Regions from separate parts of the Synechococcus sp. CS-603 genome, predicted to be linked through region 2. Evidence: predicted binding sites of a transcription regulator. Region 2 holds the regulator's gene; the other holds the start of a gene.

Region 1 (3,409 bases), 240 kb from region 2:
GTTGATGAATCGAATTAGCGGCTGATGTCTTCTCTTTTTGCGAACGTCAGGCTCGAATCCCAGGCCTGATTCAAAATCTGATACGCGCTTCTGTCCCACACCCTTTTCCAGGCTTACCTTCCTCCAATGGATTACGTCTTACCGAATGAACTCGTCGACGGCATGATTGCCGCCGGCGGCAAGAAATCCAGCGTCAGTATTAAGAATCTGTTGTTGCGCGGGTTTTATTCCGGATCCGCCCTCGGCCTGGCGTTGTGCCTGGCCCTCACGATCATGGTTCAGACGGGCATTCCCTGGATCGGCTCGTTCATCTTCCCGTTCGGATTCGCCAGCATCGTGCTGTTCGGTATGGAGTTGGTGACTGGAAACTTTGCCCTGCTGCCGATGGCGGTCTGGGCAGGCCGGACCACCTGGAGCAAAACCTTCCGCAACTGGATCTGGGTGTGGATCGGTAATTTCCTTGGCACCGGCCTGGTCGGCATTCTCTTTGCCATCAGCCTCACCAGTGGTGGCACCGCAGACCTGGCCACAGGCTCCGGTGACTGGGTGGAGGTCGCCAACAAAATCATCGGCCTGAACAAGGCCAATGTGATTACCAAGTATCAAGATCTGGGCCTTCTTGGCTTTTTTCTTGCCTTTCTTCGTGGCGTGATTGCCAACTGGTTGGTTTGTCTTGGGGTCACCCTGGCGCTGGTGAGCAAGAGCGTTCCAGGCAAGATCATGGCCTGCTGGCTACCGATCACCGCCTTCCAAGCCCTGGGTATGGAGCACATTGTGGTGAATATGTTCCTGCACACCACCGGCCCTTTGCTGGGTTCTGGCGTGGGCTTCGCCCAGATCGTCTTCTGGAATTATCTTCCCGTCACTCTGGGCAACATTGTGGGCGGCATGGTGTTCATCGGCATGCTCTTCTACAGCACGCACCGTTCACCCATCAGCAATGTGTTGCCGCTGAAGCATGATGAACGGCTGGAGCGTGAATTGGCTGCCGAGCTTGGTGCTCGCTGATCCAGCACTCTCTCGATAAGTGGCTACTCTTCGTGAGTGGCCGAAACCCAGCCTCTGGCTGGGTTTTTTATTGGCGAAAAGAACCGGGTCTGATCACCTGGCGGCGATTACCACTTCTTGTAGGGCAGGAACTTGCCACACATGCTGACCTGGACGCGAGCGCCGCCGGGGTCTTCGATTTTTTCCACATTGAGGGTGAAGTCGATGGCGCTCATGATGCCATCGCCGAATTTCTCTTGAATCACATCTTTGAGCGGCAAGCCGTACACCTGCATGATCTCGTAGAAGCGATAGATCAAGGGATCGGTGGGCAGCACCGGATCCAGGCAGCCTTTGGTGGGGTAGGCCTGCAGGGCTTCGGCAATCTCCGCTGAGAGATCCAGCAGGCCAGCCAGTTGTTCGGCCTCCGCCGCTGAAGCTGCGGCCTGGCCATAGAACAACGAGGCAATCCAGACCTCATCGAGACCCATGGCCGCTTCCAGGTCAGCAAAGCTGAGGCCCTTGGCTTTCTTGGCGGCCATCAGGGTGGCGGTGAGGCTGGGGCCTGGCGAAGCTGAGGCAAACGAGTGGGCCATAAAATGAGTAGAGCGGCGTACAGAAGGGATGGAAACAAGCAGGTTTTTATGCTGCTGAGCAACCGCCATTATGCGGCCTTTCAATCATCTCTTCCTAACGCGCAATAGCCCGTGCCGGTTGCTACGAATAGCCCCACCCTGCCTGGACTCAGAGCAGGAAGTAGCGCTGGGCCATCGGCAGCACATCGGCTGGTTCGCAGGTGAGCAATTCGCCGTCGCCGAACACCTCGTAGGTCTGCGGGTCCACCTCCACCTTGGGCAGGGCGCTGTTGTTGCGCATGTCTGCCTTGCCGATATCGCGGCAGTGCACCACCGGCACGCAGGGCCGCTTCAGGCCCAGTTTGCGCGGCAGGTCGTCGTCGAGGGCGGCCTGGCTCAAGAAGGTGAGGCAGCTGGGGGCGAGTGCTGCCCCGTAGGCGGCAAACATCGGCCGGCCATGCACGGGGCCCGGGGTGGGAATCGAGGCATTGGCATCACCCATCTGCGCCCAGACAATCGAGCCCCCCTTGATCACCAGCTCTGGCTTGACGCCGAAGAAGCCCGGCTTCCAGAGCACAAGATCGGCCAGTTTGCCCACTTCCACCGACCCCACTTGGCTATCGATTCCGTGAACAATCGCTGGATTGATCGTGACCTTGGCGATATAGCGCTTGAGGCGGTGATTGTCGTTGCGGGCGCCGCGGGGATTGGCGGCATCTTCGGGGAGATGGCCCCGCTGCACCTTCATCTTGTGGGCCGTCTGGAAGGTGCGGGTGATCACTTCACCCACCCGGCCCATGGCCTGGGAATCGCTGGCGATGATGCTGAAGGCGCCGAGGTCGTGGAGGATGTCTTCAGCGGCGATCGTTTCACGGCGGATGCGTGATTCAGCGAAGGCCACGTCTTCGGGGATTGAAGGATCCAGGTGGTGGCACACCATCAGCATGTCGAGGTGTTCCTCGAGCGTGTTGCGGGTGTAGGGGCGCGTGGGGTTGGTGGAGCTGGGCAGCACGTTGGCCTCGCCGCAGACCCGGATGATGTCGGGGGCGTGGCCGCCGCCGGCCCCCTCGGTGTGAAAGGTGTGGATGGTGCGACCGCCGATTGCCCGGATCGTGTCTTCAACAAAGCCCGCTTCGTTGAGGGTGTCGGAGTGGATGCAGACCTGAATATCGAACTTGTCGGCCACTGTTAAACAGCAGTCGATGGCGGCGGGGGTGGTGCCCCAGTCTTCGTGGAGTTTGAGGGTGCAGGCGCCGGCTCGAATCTGCTCTTCGAGGGCTTCGGGGGTGCTGGCGTTGCCCTTGCCGAAGAAGCCCAGGTTCACCGGCAGACCTTCGGCCGCCTGCAGCATGCGGCCCATGTGGAAGGCGCCGGGGGTGCAGGTGGTGGCGTTGCTGCCGGTGGCCGGGCCGGTGCCGCCGCCCAGCAGGGTGGTGACCCCGGAAGCCAAGGCGGTTTCGATCTGCTGCGGGCAGATGAAGTGGATGTGGGTGTCGAGGGCTCCGGCGGTGAGGATGTGACCCTCGCCAGCGATCGCCTCGGTGCCGGGCCCGATGACGATCGTGACGCCATCGGTGATGTCGGGATTGCCCGCCTTGCCGATCGCGCAGATGCGGCCGTCGCGCAGGCCGATGTCGGCCTTGACCACCCCCCACCAATCGAGGATCAGGGCGTTGGTGATCACCGTGTCGACGGCGCCAGCGGCGCGGGTGGTCTGTGCCTGGCCCATGCCGTCGCGGATCACCTTGCCGCCGCCGAACTTCACCTCCTCGCCATAGGTGGTGAAATCCTTCTCCACCTCCAGGATCAGCTCGGTATCGGCCAGCCGCAGCCGGTCGCCGGTGGTG
Region 2 (3,409 bases):
GCTCTTGCCAAGGCAGATCACGGTGATGTTGGGCGGCACCCGCAGCCGCTCCAAGGCCACACCCAGGCCGTAGGAATGGGCCGGAAGAATGAAGGAGTCGCCGTCCTCGTCGTGGTGGAGCGCGGCAGGTTCGAGGTTGGCAGGATTGAACCGCTTGGGGTTCATCACCGTGCCCGGCACATGCCGAAAGATCAGGAATTCGTTAGCCGAAAGGCGCAGGTCGTAGCCGTAGGAGGAGCAGCCGAAGCTCAGTACCGGCCGGCCCGCCGCTTGCGGATCGAGGTGACGCACCAGGCTGGCCTGGAACGGTTCGATCATGCCCTCCGCGGCCTGGGCGTTGATCCAGCGGTCACACTTGAGCATCTAGGCACCCCGGCACAACTGGGTGACCTGATCGGCCATCGCGATCAGGTCGGCTGGCATAGACGGCCCGGTGAGGATCACATCGAGCTGGGCTGGTCGTTGCTCCAGGGTGGACACCACGTCATCGGCCGGAAGGTAGCCCAGGGCGATCGCCAGGCCGAGTTCGTCGAGCACTACCAGGTCGACGGCGCCGGCGAGCAGCTGCTCGCGGCTGAAGGTCCAGGCCGCCTCGACCGCGCGCCGATCGGCCGGATCGGTGAGCGGATCAGCGGCTGGATGGATCAGGCAGCTGCTCAGCGCTGGCCGCATCCACTGGAGGCGTCCGCACAGCCAGAGACTGCGCTCCGGGCCCTGGTCGACGCCGCCTTTGAGAAACTGGCTGATCAGGACCCGGCTGCCCAGTCCGGCCGTGCGCAGGGCCTGGCTGAACACACCACTAAAACTGCCACGAAAGGCCGCGGTGTGAACCTGCAGCAATCCTTCGGGCCGGGCCGCTGTGACCTGCTGCGGGGGGAGGGGTGGCAGGGCCGGTGGGCGCACCTGGGCCAGGGGCCGCAACGGATGGCGGGCCTCCTGGTGAGGGGTGATCAGGCTGGCCGTCATCAACACCCCGCTGGGCACGCGAAACCGAATGTAGCGGTGTCGAGCCCGGAAACAAGCGGCAGGCACCATCCCTAGCGCAAACAGGCGTACTACTGCCTGGGCTTGCGCTCATGGGAATGCCTGCCAGCCTGGGTGGATCCAAGGGATTAGTGTCGATTGCTACGTGGCCTGACCTGGGCGATCCGTAGCTTCCGTTCACTCGTCTCGCCGTCATGGTCGGCGCAATGCGCGGATTTAGCCGCACCAGCACCACCCCAGCACTGACGACCACCGGCGTCGGCTCCACGGCCAGCGGAGCCACCACCCTGCTTGAAGTGATGCGTGGCCTCAGTGGCTGCACCCTTGAGGCAGTGGAGCGGGGCAAAACAATCTTCTTCCCTGGCGATCCAGCCGAGCGGGTCTATCTCCTCCTCCGCGGAGCCGTTCGCCTCTCCAGGGTTTACGAATCCGGTGAGGAGATCACCGTGGCGTTGTTGCGCGGAAACAGCCTGTTCGGGGTGCTCTCGCTGCTCACCGGCCAACGCTCCGATCGCTTCTATCACGCCGTTGCCTTCACCCGGGTGGAGATGGTCGCGGCACCGGCCACCTCGGTGCGTCGGGCGATCGAGCAGGACGCCAGCGTCGGGCTTCTGCTGTTGCAGGGCCTCTCCTCGCGCATCCTCCAGACCGAAACGATGATCGAAACCCTCACCCACCGGGACATGTCGTCCCGGCTGGTGAGCTTTCTGCTGGTGCTCTGCCGTGACTTCGGCGTGCCGGGTGCCGAAGGGATCACCATTGATCTGCGCCTCTCGCACCAATCAATCGCCGAAGCGATCGGCTCCACCCGCGTCACGATCACCCGCTTGCTCGGCGACCTCCGCCAGGCCGGCCTGGTCCAGGTGGACCGCAAGAAAATCACCGTCTTCGATCCGGTGGCCCTGGCGAAACGATTCAGCTGAGCTGGCCACAGCAGCGCCGCAACCCGCGGCACCGATACTGGAGCTCCTCGAGCTGAACCGTGTCCGGCTGGCTGCTGATCCTCGCTCTGCTGGTGCTGGGTGGCGTGCTGGCCACCCTGGGCGATCGGCTTGGCAGCCGGGTTGGCAAGGCCAGGCTCAGCCTGTTCAATCTGCGCCCCCGCAAAACCGCCGTACTGATCACGGTGCTCACCGGCAGCCTGATCAGCGCGGTGTCGCTGGGGCTGATGCTCGCGGTCAGCGAGCGCCTGCGGGTGGGGCTGTTTGAACTCGACAGCCTGGAGCAGAAACTGCGTGACAGCCGCAGCGCCCTTGATCGCAGCGCCGAGGCCTTAAAAAGCAGCAAAGCCGCCCTGGAACGCAGCACCACGGCCCAGCGCCAGGCCCAGCGGGGGGTGGTCCGGGCCGAACAGGGCCGTCAGCAGGCACGCCAGCAACTGGCCTCCGTCGAAGTTCAGGCCCAGCGCCTGCGCAGCGAACTGAAACCCCTGCAGGATCAGCGCAAGCAACTGATCAGCGAGCGCGACCGGCTCAACCGTGACATCGCCAGCCGGGATCAGGACATCCGCCGCAACGAAGCAGAACTCTCCAGGGTCAGGCAGCAGATCAGCGCCGGCGAAGCCGAACTCAAGTCGCTGGAGGAGAACCTGATCGCCTTCAGGCGCGGGGACGTGGTGATCAGCAGCGGCCAGACGCTCGCCACCGTCAAGGTCGCCATCCAGCGGCGAGCGGAGGCCAAGCCCGTGATCGAAGAGCTGCTGCGCCAAGCCAACCTGGCCGCCTTCGATCGGGTCCTGCCGGGAACAGCGCCCGATCGCCAGATGCTGCTCGTTCCCCGTGGCGATATCGAAAGACTGGAAGGCCTGATCAGCCAGGGAGGTGCCTGGGTGGTGAGCATCCGCTCCGCCGCCAACGTGCTGCGGGGCGAGCGCCAGGTGCTGGCCTTTCCCGATCTGCGCCCGAACCGTCAGGTGATGCGCGCCGGTGAGGTGATGGCCACCACCAATCTCGAGGGGGAGGAGCTCTCGCCGAATCAGGTGCGCAACCGGCTCAACCTGCTACTGGCGGCCTCCTTCGCCAAAGCACAGCGCCAGGGATCCGTGGTCGATGGGGTTCAGTTCGATGTGAATCTGTTCAACCAGCTCGGCCGTGAGCTCAGCGAGCGAACGGCCGGTCAGAGCGTCAAGCTCGAAGCGGTGGCACTGCGGAATGCCGACACCGCCGATCCGATCTTCCTGGAGCTGCGTCGTGTGGGGGGAGAAAGCAGTGGGGACGCTGTTCAGCCCCAGCCCCGGCGACCATGAGCCAGCTGCCCGCGCACGGAGCGCTTGCCGGCATCGACCCGGGCCGGAGCAAGTGTGGTCTGGTCCGCAGCGACCCTGACCGCCAGCGGATCGAGGTGGCCTTGATCCTCACCCCGGAGGACACCAGAAGGGAGCTCGACACCTGGCTGCAAGAGCGCCTGCTTGGCGCGATCCTGCTGG

The links. The regulator NtcA, encoded in region 2, controls nitrogen genes in cyanobacteria. The targets are predictions, from matches to a motif close to GTANCNNNNGNTAC.
Region 1: a site for NtcA is predicted at 1,695-1,708, ahead of cynS (cyanase). Genes of this name have one in related genera too.

Annotation. Positions count from the first base shown of each region.
Region 1 covers NZ_OZ376778.1:722,349-725,757, forward strand. The annotation lists gene ACXMDM_RS03775 (formate/nitrite transporter family protein) at 127-1,008, shown strand; gene cynS (cyanase) at 1,116-1,583, opposite strand; gene ureC (urease subunit alpha) at 1,732-3,409, opposite strand, start outside.
Region 2 covers NZ_OZ376778.1:960,486-963,894, reverse strand. The annotation lists gene dcd (dCTP deaminase) at 1-363, opposite strand, end outside; gene ACXMDM_RS04950 (cob(I)yrinic acid a,c-diamide adenosyltransferase) at 364-966, opposite strand; gene ntcA (global nitrogen regulator NtcA) at 1,179-1,907, shown strand; gene ACXMDM_RS04940 (DUF3084 family protein) at 1,967-3,229, shown strand; gene ACXMDM_RS04935 (RuvC family protein) at 3,226-3,409, shown strand, end outside.